2 linked regions of the Thiosocius teredinicola genome follow. Each later gene encodes a partner of the first gene's protein in a complex. Links are inferred from orthologs where the notes say so. Each region holds a gene or a part of one and is shown on either strand. Other genes may lie near its edges.

Region 1 (8,112 bases):
GCTTCGCCAGCATGCCAGGTTCGGCGAAACGATCCGCGCCTGGGAAGAGCATCACGCCATGCCGCGCCGTGCCAAGCGCATTGCATTTCTCGCCCTGGCCGCTTCCTACGGCTTCACCGCCTTCATCTACGGCCCGTTTTCATGGGCGGCACTGATCGGCGGCGTATGTATCGCCGGGGTCGCACTGTACATCGCCCACATCCCGGTACTGGTCAAACCCAGCGAGCAGACCGCCGAGTCTTGACTTCGGCCCCACCGGGCCCCATATCTCCGACAATCTTTTTGTTTGGAGAACGCCCCGATGATGCGTCTTCTGCTTTTTCTCGGCACCAACGTCGCCATCATTGCGCTGATCAGCATTACGTTTCGCGTACTGGGGATCGACGACCTGCTGGCAGAAAACCGTGTTGACCTGGACATGAATGCGCTGCTGATCTATTCGGCCATCATCGGATTCTCCGGCTCGTTCATCTCGCTGTTTCTGTCCAAGTTCATGGCCAAGAAGACCATGGGCGTGCACATGATCGAAGAGCCACAGAACCGCGATGAACAGTGGCTTCTGCAAACCGTAAAACAACAGGCGGACGCCGCCGGCATCAAGATGCCGGAGGTCGGCATCTTCCAGGGATCGCCGAACGCCTTTGCCACCGGCTGGAACAAGAACGACTCGCTGGTGGCGGTCAGTACCGGTCTGTTGCAGAGCATGAACCGCGATGAGGTCGAGGCGGTATTGGCCCACGAGATCAGCCACGTGGCGAACGGCGACATGGTCACGCTCACGCTGATCCAGGGCGTGGTCAACACCTTCGTGGTGTTCTTCTCGCGGGTGATCGGTCACGTCGTCGACCGGGTGGTGTTCAAGGTCGAACGCGGTCATGGCCCGGCGTTCTGGATCACCTCGCTGATCGCGCAGTTCGTGCTGGGCATTCTCGCGTCGATGATCGTCATGTGGTTCTCGCGCTGGCGCGAGTACCGTGCCGATGCCGGCGGTGCCAATCTTGCCGGACGACACAAGATGATCTCGGCATTGCGCCGCCTGCAACAGGCCAGCGGCGCCCAGCCGCTGCCGGACGAGATGGCCGCTTTCGGTATCACCGGCGCCGGCCTCAAGGAGCTGTTCGCCAGCCACCCGCCGCTCGAGGCCCGTATTCAGGCGCTGCAGCAAGCCAACGGCTGAGCAGGCCCAGAATGCGGCCGCGGCCGGTGCGTCGGCGGCACTGCCCTCCGGGGAAACGCGTTCTCAGGTTGTTCAAGAACCCTGAGAACGCGTCGTTATCCAGGGTATGAACATCTCCAGCATTCCTAGCAGCCTGCTGCAGCAAATCAACAACGGTGCCACCCAGACGGGTGATGCCGTGGCGATCTCGGTCATGCGGAAGACGCTCGATATCCAGGCGTCGCAGGCAAGCCAGTTGATTTCAGCAGCAGCGCAGGCTGGGCCCGACCCATCCAACCCAGTGGGTCAGAACATCAACATCAAGGTGTGATCGCCAGCGCCCGCAGCTCGGCGTCGATGTCGCCGGCTGTCAGGCGTTCGAAATCGGCTTCGTCAAACACCGTCACCGCACCCGCAGTCTCCGACCACGCGAATCCGCTGGTCCACTCACTTTGGCGATAGCTACCCTGCAACGCGCGCACTATCAGGTACATATCGCCCGGGCGATAGATCAGGTTATAGGTACTCCCCCGATCGTGAAGCTCCTGGATCGAATGCCAGGCGAGTGACGCATCGTCGAAACGACTGACCCTGAGCGGGTATGCCTCGTCACCGCCGTTATGCAGCCATTGGCTGCCCTCGATTGGATAAACCGTGTGCTCGGCCGTGACGTAGAACTGAAAATGCAGATGGTTGACCGACGCAAACGCACCGTAGGCGTTGTAGGCGACCCTCACGCCCGGCAGACCGCTCCCGAGACCGGCGGTGGCCTGCCATACCTTGTCGTGAATCGCGCGGGTCAGAAACTGCGGATGTTCCGCGGACGGCTGCGGCACCAACAGACCGTGCAGCGGCGCAAACGGAAACTTGTTGAACAACAGGCGCCACGGCACGTCCGACAGCTCGCCCTCCCAGAAGATCTCTTTACGCAAAAACGGTTTGTTGAAATGAAACGCGTCGCGTTCGAATGGCCGGCGCAGGCTGTCGACCGTACTGCCGCTCATCCGCGGTGGCCGGAATGCCCGCATCGGATTGAACTGCAACAACCACGGTCCCACGTTTCGCCAACGCGTCGGCGTGAGGTTGTCGAAGCCGTAGCGGCATAGCTGCTCGAACACCCGTTGATCGTCCGGCGCAGCCTCTGTCACCAAGGGGTCGCCCTTATCCAGGCGTTGCTTCCATACGGCGAATGCTGTGGCGAGCGCGCGGTGCATGCGCTCGAACATTGCAGACTCGAAACTCGCGTTGGCCAGCACCAGAATGAACACGCCCAACTGATCGATGTCGAGCATCGCCTGCAACCGTTGCTCGAACGCCGACTGCAGCGCATTCAGCGATGCGAATGGCGGCGTGCTTCCCTGCTCAGTGTTTGTGTTCATGTTCGGGAGGATCCGGCACAGGGTCGTAACCGCCTTCATGGAAGGGATGGCAACGACCGACACGCCGAATCCCCATCCACAGCCCGCGCAGCGGACCCCATTTTTCCATCGCCTCGATGGTGTAGGCGGAGCAGCTCGGCATATAACGGCAGTTGTTGCCGAGTACCGGGCTGATCAACAGCTGATACCCTCTGACCAGTTTGATCAGGATGGTCTTGAACATCGTTTCCTCAACATGTGCGGCTGGTTATGCCGTGCATTCAGTCTCGCCGAACCGACCAAGCTGCTTGTCGCGCAGCGTACCCGGTCCATCACTTCGCCGTGCCTGTCGGCCTACCATCCCGCCCGCACTGCGGGTGTGTCAACACGCGGCGCCCCGCCTTGCCAGTCTCACGCCCCTACGGCACCATGCGCGCCATGGCCGATCTGACCAGTCTCTTTCTCGCCCCGCAGGATCCGTTCGCCGATGCGTCTGGCCACGCAGTGTCGCAGGTGTTGCGCGAGCTGAAGATCATTGGTGACACTCTGGGCGACGATCTCTACCGCGCGGGCGACAACTTCAGCCGGCACGTGGTGTTTGCCGGCTGTTCGCCGCACCTGGTCATGGAGCCACCGGAAGGCGGCAGTCGCCGTTTCTGCCACGTCGCGCTACATGGTCCGTTTGCGCAACCGAAATTGGTAACGGGGCCGAATACGGTCAAGCCGCGCTGTCCGCATTGTCGCAAACGATTCGACGACTGGCGCGAACACTTGCAGCAATGGCTGCGCAACGGTCAGCAGGTGCGATGCGGGCACTGCGGCACGGTAAACAGCGTGCATACGATCGATTGGCGCGAACATGCCCTGAGCGGTCGCTACCTGATAGAACTGCGCAACGTGTTTCCCGGCGAAGCCACGCCCAGTGATGTGTTCCTGCAAACGCTCGAACAGGAAAGCAAGATGCCGTGGCGCTATGCCTGGGCGGCGTATCTCGACATCGATTGACCGCGCAACGCCGCGTGCTCAGTTGGCAACGACGCGATTCTTGCCCTGATGCTTGGCGTCGTACAACGCCTTGTCGGCGCGTTCGAAGACCTTCTCCGGATCGTCGCCTTCGGCGAATGCCGACATGCCACCCGACACGGTGAGCTTGACCGGTTTCCCATGCGAATGCAGACCGATATTCTCGATCGCCTGACGCATCACATCGGCGACTTTCAGCGCATCCTTCGGTGATGCGCCAATGAACACCAACACGAACTCCTCACCCCCGTAGCGGGCGAGAAAGTCGGTTTCACGCAGCCGCGTGGTCAAGGTCTTGGCGACCATCGCCAATGCGCGGTCACCGGCCTTGTGGCCGAAGGTGTCGTTGAGTTTCTTGAAATCATCGACGTCCCATACCAGCAACGCCAGCGGCTCACCAAAGCGTTTCCAGCGGGCGAACTCTTGCGCAATGCGCTCGTCATAAGCACGCCGGTTGGGCAGCCCGGTGAGCGCATCGCACATCGCCTCCTGGTAAGTCTGCGCCACCTCGCGGCGCAGATCGAAGGTATCGCGTTCGAGCTGATTCAACTGCTGGCGCAACTCGCCGGCCTCGGTTTCGGCCTTCTCGCGACGTGCATTCTCGTCATCGAGGTGGGCACGCACGTGGGCATGCATCCGGTCGAGACTGCCGAGCACACTGGCCTGCAGCTGAGCAAGATCGACGCTGTCGCGCACACTGGCCGACAGTGAAACGACCTCGCTGTTCATCTGTTCGCCGAGCCGCTTTCCACTCTCGCGCGATTCTTCACGCCGACCGCCTTCGTCGAGCATATGCTGATCGAAGGCCAGCAGGCGCTCACTCAGTTCGTTGAGGAAGGTTTCTGCGGTTTGCGCGTTGACGTGCGCCTGCTCCATGGCGCGCAACACCAGGTCGCTGATCTTGCGCACCACGTCGACCCAGGCATCGCGCTTGGCCTCGCCGGACAGGGCGCTGCGGAATTCTTCGACCTCTTCGGCCAGGTGATTCGGCCACTCGATGCTCTGCAACAGCTCGAGCAAGGCCTGATTCGGCGGAGTTCCGATATCGGAAGGCGACTTGCCGACCAAACGGGACAGCAGGCCGCCGCTTTTTGTCTCGGCAGCAGCGGGCGCAGCGGATGCATCGAGCGCCTTGCTGAGCAGTTCGGTCAAGCGGTCGAGCGTCTTGTTATCGACCTTCGCCGGATTGGTCTGCGCCTTGGCCCACAGCTTCATCACTTCGTCTTGTTCACGCTGCGCCAGCTTGGCCCGCTGCAGAAGTTGCTGCAGCAAGTTAGGCTGCACACGGTCTTCCGAAGCGCGCATCAGGTCGTCAGCGAGATCGCCGGCCTGACGCAACAGGGCATCGGTCTTGCCGGTGCGGGCGACATTGCGCAGGCGTTCGAGATGGGGGTCGAGCCCGGCATCCAGACCGGATACCGCAACGCACAGACGGGTGATCAGTCGCGTGAAATCTTTGCCCGCCTCTTCGAACTGGGCGGCTTCACGTTCGTGACGATCGGCTAGTTGGAGGTAACGTTCGCGCCAGTCGTCGGCCATGACGTAACCGCCGGTGCTCACGCAGCCAGACGGAGCCCCTCCGGCAACAGCAGTTCGACGCAGATCGGCAGGTGATCGGACAGCGCATAGTCAACGACGCGCGTGTTACGCACCTCGAGGGTCTGCGATACCAGGATGTGATCGATACGACGCACCGGTCGCCAGCTGGGGAACGTGGCCTGGTCGCAGGCGGGTTCGGTAAGCCCTGCCTTGTCGATGAACGAACGCACCTCGGTGCTTTCACAGCCGGCATTCAGATCGCCCATCACGACGATGTGGCGATGCTCACCGACCAGTTCATTGATGAAATCGAGTTGGCGTGCGCGCACGCGCCGGCTCAGTGCCAGGTGCATACTGCATACGACCAATGCATCCGGGCCTTCGCCGAATTCGAGCAGCATCGCGCCACGGCCATTGCCCGGCGGCAGACGGTGATTGCTTACACGCGTCGGGCGGATGCGGCTGAGAAAGCCATTGCTGTGTTGGGCTAGCAGGCCCATGTTGCGATTGACCTGGCGATACCAGTGCTGATAACCGCTGCGGTGAGCCAGGTACTCAGTCATGTCGACGAAACCGCTGCGCAGGCTACCCGAATCGACTTCCTGCAGGCCGACCAGGTCGTAACCACGCAGCATCTCGGCGATCAGGTTCAGGTTGCGCAGGCGTTCGCGGTTGGGCAGCAGATGCTTCCAACCCTTGGTGACGTATTCGCGATAATGGCGGGTATCGATGCCGGCCTGGATGTTGTAACTCAGCAGGCGAAGACTGCGCCCGTCGGCCGCCGTGGGCTCAACGGCTTCGTCCTGATACGGCGCATTCATGGCGGCTCCCAGACCCAACATCGTTATTTTGCCTGCTCCTGGCGTTGTGCAAGAACCTTATCGACCATGTGATCCGCAACTTCAGTCATTTCCTGGTAGCTGGCGAATCCCTTTCCACTACGATAGCGCCCATCGACGACCAGCGCAGGAACACCGCGTATGCCGTAGCGACGCATCAAGGCGCGTGCACGATTGACCTTGGCCGCCACCGCAAACGAATTCATGGTGCGCGAGAACTGTTCGATGTCCACGCCGTTTTCTTGCAGAAACGCCTCGATTTCCGCCAGCGAGCGCAGCTTGAGCTTCTGCACATGCATCGCGTGGAACAGTTTCTCGTGCAGCCGCTGCAGTTCACCCATGCTCTCCAGCGAATAGTACATCTGGGCATGCAGGTCGGCCGCACCACCGAACATCACCGGCACCTGTGAGAATTTGACGTTTTCGGGCAACGATTGCGCCCACTGCGAGACGGTAGGCTCGAAGTCGCGGCAGTGCGGACAGCCGTACCAGAAGAACTCAACCACCTCGACTTCGTTGCCAGTACCAACGGCAGGTTGAGGTTGGATCGGTACGTATTGCAGACCCTCTTCGAACGACTTGGCGATCGACGGTGCCGTCGCGAGTATCACAAGGCCGCTCAACAAGGCCGCTAGCAGTTTTTTCACAGTTTCGACTCCGGTTTTCATTCACCGCCTATCAGACCGGTGCGAGCGCCCTGAGTTCAGCGACAACTTTTTGTTCGATGGGGCATTTTTGCCCGTAAAGACGACCCGTCGCAACCGCAAAAGCAAACTTGAGCCAAGCGCGACGCAAGGATCACGGACGCGTCTCACGACAACAGCGACGTACAACTGATTTTGCCGGCACAGGGGCACAAAAAAAGGCGGCCGAAGCCGCCTTTTTCGACGTCAAGCGTCGCTGTCGATCAATGCAGTCCCTGAACGTACTGGGCGACTGCTTCGATCTCCGCGTCGGTCATCTTGGCCGCGATGTTGCGCATCATGGAGCCTGCATCGTTGGCACGCGCACCGGCGCGGAAGTCCTTGAGCTGCTTCATGGTGTAGTCGGCATGCTGACCGCTGAGGCTGGGGAACTTCGCCATCGGATTGCCGGCGCCGGTCGGGCCGTGGCACGCGGCACAGGCCGAAACGCCACTGGCGCTGTTGCCGGCACGGTAGACGGTCTCACCCGCAGCCACCTTGTCTTCGGCAGCCTGGCCTTCGGTCGCTTTCTGTTTGGAGTAGAAGGCAGCGAGGTCTTCCATGTCCTGATCGCTCAGCGCGGCGGCCATGCCGTTCATGGTCGCGTCTTTACGCTCACCACTCTTGAACTCTTTAAGTTGTTTGACGATGTAGTCGGGATGCTGACCGGCAATCTTCGGAAAGTTCGGAGCAGCACTGTTGCCGTCGGTTCCGTGACACGCCATACACGTGGCTGATTTCGTTTTGCCCGCTTCGGCATCACCGGCAGCGTGCGCAGTACCCAGCGCAGCGACGCTGGCGAGAGAGACCATCAACAACAACTTTTTCATATCTGTCATCCGACTAGGGTTGTGTATATATGTTTCAGCCTCGGGACCGGACCCACATTGCAGTCCTGTCCCGAAACCCTTGGTGCAACCTTATTTCAACGTCGCGACGTAGGCGGCGAGGTTGTCGATGTCCGCGTCGTTCAGACCGGCGGTCATCGCTTTCATGGTCGCGTTGTCGCGTTTGCCCGATTTGAAGGCAAGCAACTGCTCTTTGACAAACGCGGCATCCCGGCCCGCAAGTTTCGGGTACTTCAGTGCCTCGTTGCCAGCGCCGGTCGGACCATGACAACCTGCGCACACGGCGAATTTTGCTTTACCGGCAGCGACGTCGCCTGCAGCGACAGCGGTGCCGATCGATCCCGCCAACATCAAGGCTACGGCGGCGATAACGCACTTCTTCATCTCTTTCATCTCCTGGCCTGTCCAGTCTTTTTTTGTCGTGAAAGCCCGTAATTCGGGTGAGCCGAGCCTGCTTAATTCGGCACGCGTTTATATCAGAATGCACTTAATTAGGCAAACTAACCACGCTCCCATTAGGGCTTTAGGGGCGCACGGTGTGGAACGCAAAAGGCACTTCAAGTCGCTGATTAGCTTCCAAAAGTACCGCTGCCTCCCATTCCATCCGCTTTTGACTGCACACCGGAAGGATGGTTTCGCCCTCCCACATGCCATCCGCCGATTTGT
Region 2 (6,456 bases), 1.8 Mb from region 1 along the record:
CCGGTGAGCTTGTCGAGCGTATCGAGACGCTTGACCGGCTTGCCGACGATCTTCCAATCCTTCGGGTCTTTCAGCGGCACCGTCACCGGCGGGATCATGTCGGCCGCGGCAGTTGCGACCTGGCCGTAGGTCACGGTTCGGCCGGTCGGACCGTGCGTGATGACGCTGTTCGCCGCCGAGCACTCCTCCATCGGCACACCCCACGCCTCAGCCGCTGCTTCGATCAGCATGCTGCGGGCCACCGCACCGCCTTCGCGCACATATTGATGACTGCCACGGATGCCCTGGCTGCCACCGGTCGAAAAACTGCGCCACACACGGTCACGCGCCAGGTTCTGCCCGGGCGTCGGGTACTCCGTCGTCACCTTGGACCAATCGCATTCGAGTTCTTCAGCGACCAGTTGCGCCAGCCCGGTCAAGGTGCCCTGACCCATCTCCGAACGTGCAATCCGGATCACGACCGTATCGTCCGGCTTGATCACCACCCAGGCATTGACCTCGCGAATCGCATCGCCCGCCTGGTTCTGCGCATGAGCGGCGCCGAACGGCAGGTAGAAACCGAGCGACAAACCGACGCCGGCGGTCGCCGAACCAATCAGAAAATCGCGCCTTGAGACATTAACCTGTTCGGTTGCCATCAGGATTTCTCCTTGCCGTTGAGTTCGGCAGCGCGATGGATGCCCCGGCGGACACGATTGAAGGTGCCGCAGCGACAGATATTCGTCAGACCTGCATCGATATCGCTGTCGGTGGGATTCGGCTTGTCGGCCAGCAAGGCTGCGGCGGCCATGATCATGCCCGGCTGGCAATAGCCGCACTGTGGCACGTCCAATTCAGCCCACGCACGCTGTACCGGGTGACTGCCATCCGGCGACAGGCCTTCGATCGTCGTGATCTTCTGCGAAGCCGCAACCGATGACACCGGAACTACACAGGATCGAACGGCCTGGCCATCGATATGCACCGTGCAGGCGCCGCAGACACCGATGCCGCAGGCATACTTGGTACCCGTCAGGCCGAGTTGCTCTCTGAGCGCCCATAACAGAGGGGTGGAATCATCGACCTCGACGTCGATGGTCTTACCGTTCACGTTCAGTGTGGCCATGTCTGTCACTCCGCGGTAATGCTGTCGTCAATGAGCCTGTGCGACGGCCCTGGCGCAAACAAAACGTGCTGCCGGGGGCCACCAGCAATGCGGTAAACCGTCTGACCCGCAGTATAGGGCAGCCGTTCCCTCGCTCAAGCCGCAATGCCGGCCAGATCAGAATGTCATGATATCGCGCCGGATCACGCGTATCGGGCGATAGCCGAACAGGGCACTCAAATGGTGAAAGAACGCATGGTTGCCGTGCTTGAACCACAAGGCGTCGACATCTGATTCGACCGCCTGATATTTCTCGTAAAGCGTCATGTCCGGGTATTCCCGAGCCGCCCCTTGCACCAACCCCAGCCACATGTGGCTGGCACCCATGATGAAATGCGGCCATTCACGCTGGATCGGCAGCGGCCAGGCACGGTCGCTGGTCGCATCGATATCGAATCGCACCTCTTCGGCCGGCTGATCGATGCGGAACTGCACCAGGTGGCCGTCGTCGCGCAGCTGCGAGAGCATGGCGCTGCGGCCGATATTGTCGGCAAGCCGTTGCGCAACCGGCACACTGGTAAACACGATCAGGCTGAACTGATGGCCGGTGGCATCGTTCGGCCAGCGTCGATGAAAGCGCCACAGCACGATCTCGTCGCGCTCGGCGACGATCAGCGGCGCGAGGATTCGATCGGCAATCAGCATATCGAGATAGCTGCTCACTTCCTGCGCATCTTCGCGTGCCAGGCGAAAACGCAGGTACCACCATTGCGGTTGTCCGTCGCCTTCCTCGACCGTGTCCAACGCCACGCCCGCCGGCTTGACCGGCGACCGGCTCACACAGGCGCTCAGCAGCAACGCCATCAGGACCGCCGACGCGCGCCAGAGAAAGCGACGCCGTCCCGCACCTTTTGTAAGCCATTGCGGTGGTTTCAACATGCTCAACTCTCCCGGGCAACGACGGCCACGCTCTCTCGCCGATCAAATGGGCCTATTATTGCAAAGTCGACGGAGCGTTGAGGTCGTGCTGCCCGGCACGCCTTCGCGCCGCGAGCCCGGTTCAAAATCGCGCGCCGATGCCGACAAGGACTCCAAAGCAATGGAAACCGCAAATGCCCAAGGTCACCTACCAACAAACCACCTACCACTGCCGGCCGGACGAGACGGTGCTACAGGCCTTCTTGCGCCAGGGAGTCGAACTGCCTTTCTCCTGTCAGAAAGGCAGCTGCCATGTCTGCATGATGCGCTGCGACCAGGGTGACGTCTCGGATGAAGCACAGCATGGCTTACGTGCAAGCTATGTCGCATCTGGATTCTTTCTACCCTGCCAGTGCCGACCGCACAACGATCTTGCGATCAGCGCGATTGATCATGCCGATCTGTACAAGACCGCCGTCGTACAACAGAAAGAGTTGCTGACCCCGGACATCTGCCGCCTGATGCTCGAAGTCGAACAGCCCGACGCCTTCCACGGTGGCCAGTTCGTCAATCTGAGTCGGGTGAGCGATGGCCTGGCGCGCTCCTATTCCATAGCCGACCATCCAGCCGACGATTACTTCCTCGAACTACACATCAAGCGCATGGCGAACGGCCGGTTCAGCAACTGGGTGTTCGATGATCTCAACGAGATGGACGAAATCGACATACAGGGGCCGCTGGGCGACTGTTGCTACGACTCGTCGGATCCGAACCGCTCGCTACTGTTGATCGGCGGCGGCACCGGATTGGCGCCGATGTTGGGGATCGCTCGCGAAGCCATCGCCATGGGGCACACGGGCGCCATCCACCTTTATCACGAAGCGCTGAACCCACAAGAACTCTATCTTGACGGCACACTCAAGGAACTGGCCGCGGCGAACGACAATCTGACCTACTTCCCGTGCATTGGCGGAACATCGGCCGCGCATGGCACACCGGTCGACTCCGCCATACAGACGATTCGCTCGAACTACGACGATCTGGCCGGCTGGCACGTCTACCTGGCCGGACCTGCGCCATTCGTCACCGCGCTGCATCAGGAGGCCATCGCGATCGGCGTACCGCAGGCGCAGATATTCACTGATCCCTTTGATTATGCAGACCGTCGCCGCGACTCGCGCATCACGCCGGCTGCCGCGATGCCCGAGGTGGTTACCAGCGTTGAGGTGCCCTACCCGGCGCCCGACACAGAGATTTGGGAAGCGCTGGCTAGCGGCAAGCGGCTGACGCCCATCCTCAACGATTTCTACACGATCGTGTACGACGATCCACGGCTGTCACCGTTCTTCGCCAAGGTCACCAAGCAACGCTCGATTGAAAAACAGTACCTGTTCCTGCGCCAGATATTCAGCGGCGAGAAAGTCTACTTCGGCGACCGGCCGCGCAATGCGCATCATTGGATGGTGATTTCCGATGAGCTGTTCGACTATCGGGAAGACCTCATGGAATCGGTCCTGCGCAAGCATGACCTGCCGGAACACCTGATCGCGCGCTGGCGGCAGATCGAGGAATTGTATCGTCCCGATATCGTCAAAGAGAAACCCTGGAGCCGGATCATGCACGGCATCGAGATCCCGGTGGATGGCTTCGACGAGCTGGTGCTCGACAGCGGCACCTTGTGCGATAGCTGCGGCCAACCGGTCGAGGTCGGCACCCTGGTGCGCTATCACGTGCGCCTGGGCACCATCTACTGTCCCGACTGCACCAAGTTGACCGAACAGGACGACACCGACGCCTGAAGCAGGCCCGCATAACCGTCTGGAAGATTCTCAGGCCGGCGCGTGGCAATCCCTTGCATTGCCACCGCCGCCGGCATTGTCATGCGCTTCAATAGGCGCCGTAGCCACCGTAGCTGTACGAGGCATTCGACTGATAAGCCGGCTGGCGCTTGGCGGAATGCCATACACCGCCGACGCCATCGCCGTTCTCGTCGCCGGGATTCGCGTCGCCGAGATAATAGTAAAGAGGCTCACCCTTGTAGGTTGCCTGCGCTTGTCCATCGGTACGCTCGATGCGACCGATGTTCGACCCGCGGATGTCGCCGGCAACGACCGGCGGCCAGGTGCTCGCGCACGGTCCGTAGCAGTTGCTCTGTCCGGTATGCGCTGTGTCCTTATCGAAGGTGTAAACCACCATGCCCCGGTGGTCGGTCAGCGTGCTGCTGTGTTCGGCCGACTTGTAGTAGCCGGAGGTACAGGCCGCGGCCGTCGTCAAAGCCATGGCGCCAAGCGATACCAGTTTCAATGCGGTTGAGAATTTCATCTTTAGTTCTCCTCTCAGGGGTTGTGCGGCGGGCCGCGTTGTTGTCTTCCACCCGTATCTACGAGAGGCAGCACCAGAGAGGATTCAGATTTTTTGCACGCCGCAATCAATCGGTTTTCGCGGGGCATATGGCGATTAGCCCCGCGACACCGAGGGCCAAGAGACTCAGGCCGCGGAACCCCGCAAACCGCGAACTTCGGTCACCAGGACAATGCCCAACACCACCAGGTAGGTGCCGAACACAACAACCATCCATTCCGGCATCGACAGCGACAACCACTGCCATTGAATGTCGTCGCAGTATCCGGTCGGCAGGAACAGCGTGGGGATCCACTCGTGCAAAGGCATCCAATCGGGAAACTCCGGGAGAAAGCTGCAACCCATCGCGGCTTCCGGGTTCCGCTGGAGGTAAACATGCTCCAAGGCCAAGGCCAGACCCCAGCCCGCGCTGACGGCCCATACGAGGTACCCGAGGATTCTTAAGAAAGATTGGCGGGGATTGATCAGGCCGAGCAGCCCGGCGCCGATCAGGCCGATCACCGCCAGGCGCTCGTAAACGCACATCACGCAGGGATCGAGTCCGAGAAGATACTGGAACGCGACTGCCGCCAGTTCCAATCCGAGAGCAGTCAGCATGAGCAATGCCCATGCGAATCGGGTGTAACGAAAAGCCATCATCATCCTATTTAAGTTTGCACTCTTACTTTAACTAACATATTAATAAAATGTCTTAACTTTTTGTATTGATTATCGTTTTTGTTATTTTACGCACTTTCTTGTTTCCACAACCACTTCGCCGGTCCGATCGCACAAATCGCCCGCGCGATTAAACCGCGCCTTCGCAATTTGGCGCGCCTTCTCGTCGAAAGTTCTTCGCCGGCACCGGTGCGTCAGCGCGCTATTTTGACCCACCTCAAGCCGGCGCCGCGTCGCCGAGCGTAGTAATTGCCAACCGCTATAGTTACTCAAAATCACGACAGGAATACCCCATGTTGGCACGGACGACACGATCCGGTCGCGGAAGACCGCTGCATATCGGCTTCGCCTGGGTCGTTCTCGTATTCAGCCTCGTGCACGAAGCACCGGCCGAACAGACCTGGCTGACAAGCGCATCGAAGCCCTATCAAGGGACGATGATTCGTGGCGTGACCGAAGACCAACCCGCGTCGCGGTATATCGCCGAGGTTCTCGCGCCCGCGTTCGAGAAAGAAACTGGCATCCACGTCGAGGTCGAGGTCGTCCCCTGGGAAACCATGTTCGACAACAGTATTCGCGACATGGCCCTGGGCACCGGCTATTACGATTTCGTCTACATCGAGCAGGACATCATTTATGCCTATCTCGCGCAGAACTATCTGACCAACCTGTCCCGCTTCCTTGTTGAACACCGGGACCTGTCATCGCCGACGTTCGACTTCGCCGATTTCACGTCGTATCTCGATTACTTCCGCGCCCCGACCACCGGCGACGTATACGGTGTTCCGATCGAATCGTTTCTGCGGATCTACGTCTACCGCAAGGATCTGTTCGACGATCCCGAGATAAAGGCAGCTTTCAAAGCGGAATACGGTTATCCACTCGCCCCGGCACAGAGCGTGTCGCAGTACCGCGACATTGCCGCCTTTTTCACCGAATGGGGTAAAAAGCAGGGCATCGACCTGTGGGGTACGACCATCCACGCCTCACCCAGCCATGTCGCCTCGTTCTACGAGCTCTTCGAATCCGTGCTGCCGATGTTCGGCGTATACGACTGGGGCGTGGACCGCACCACCCGCAGGGCGAGCATCGCGCGCGGCGGCACGATGAACAGCGATGCGGCCAAGCAGGCGCTGACCTTCTGGCTCAAGCTGCTGCGCTATGCGCCACCTGAGGCGTTCGGCAGCACCTGGGTTGAAGGCCCGCTGACGATCTCTTCCGGCCGGGTCGCGCAGGGCCTGTTGTATGGCGAGCACATCGTGAATGTCGCGACCGACCAAACCGCATCGAAAGTGGCCGGCAAGATCGGCACCGCCCTGCCGCCATTGGCCCCAGGTGTATTGGAGGCCGCCAAGGCCGGCACCGGCTATATCGGCTACTACGACGGCGGGGCTTTCGGCATCCCGCATTCATCGCGCAAGAAAGAGGCCGCTGCT

The links. The genes of interacting proteins can lie anywhere in the genome.
Region 2: the proteins of B1781_RS02340 (region 1) and dsbB are in contact, whole or in part, in a solved structure (PDB 2HI7), measured with the Escherichia coli proteins. The link is inferred for Thiosocius teredinicola from one-to-one orthologs.

What each region holds. Positions count from the first base shown.
Region 1 is NZ_CP019936.1:498,598-506,709, reverse strand. The notes cover bases 4,742-7,509. They hold B1781_RS02340 (thiol:disulfide interchange protein DsbA/DsbL), read right to left. Parts: upstream 6,563-7,509; coding sequence 5,921-6,562; downstream 4,742-5,920. Other genes in these bases: B1781_RS02335 (c-type cytochrome), read right to left, coding at 6,823-7,428; B1781_RS02345 (endonuclease/exonuclease/phosphatase family protein), read right to left, coding at 5,094-5,918; B1781_RS02350 (GGDEF domain-containing protein), read right to left, coding at 4,742-5,076. In the rest of the region: B1781_RS02380 (YbaN family protein), read left to right, coding at 1-244; protease HtpX, read left to right, coding at 302-1,177; B1781_RS02370 (YjfB family protein), read left to right, coding at 1,284-1,487; B1781_RS02365 (hypothetical protein), read right to left, coding at 1,477-2,535; membrane protein insertion efficiency factor YidD, read right to left, coding at 2,519-2,758; B1781_RS02355 (zinc ribbon domain-containing protein), read left to right, coding at 2,917-3,519; more of B1781_RS02350, read right to left, coding at 3,538-4,741; B1781_RS02330 (c-type cytochrome), read right to left, coding at 7,519-7,830; B1781_RS02325 (hypothetical protein), read right to left, coding at 7,970-8,112. UniProt on the Escherichia coli protein: Required for disulfide bond formation in some periplasmic proteins such as PhoA or OmpA. Acts by transferring its disulfide bond to other proteins and is reduced in the process. DsbA is reoxidized by DsbB. Required for pilus biogenesis.
Region 2 is NZ_CP019936.1:2,322,474-2,328,929, reverse strand. What follows is about bases 3,245-5,952. They hold dsbB (disulfide bond formation protein DsbB), read right to left. Parts: upstream 5,000-5,952; coding sequence 4,490-4,999; downstream 3,245-4,489. Other genes in these bases: B1781_RS11215 (extracellular solute-binding protein), read left to right, coding at 5,314-5,952; B1781_RS11225 (COG4315 family predicted lipoprotein), read right to left, coding at 3,890-4,324; B1781_RS11230 (2Fe-2S iron-sulfur cluster-binding protein), read left to right, coding at 3,245-3,801. In the rest of the region: B1781_RS11245 (xanthine dehydrogenase family protein molybdopterin-binding subunit), read right to left, coding at 1-638; B1781_RS11240 ((2Fe-2S)-binding protein), read right to left, coding at 638-1,105; B1781_RS11235 (hypothetical protein), read right to left, coding at 1,262-2,023; more of B1781_RS11230, read left to right, coding at 2,197-3,244; more of B1781_RS11215, read left to right, coding at 5,953-6,456. UniProt on the Escherichia coli protein: Required for disulfide bond formation in some periplasmic proteins such as PhoA or OmpA. Acts by oxidizing the DsbA protein.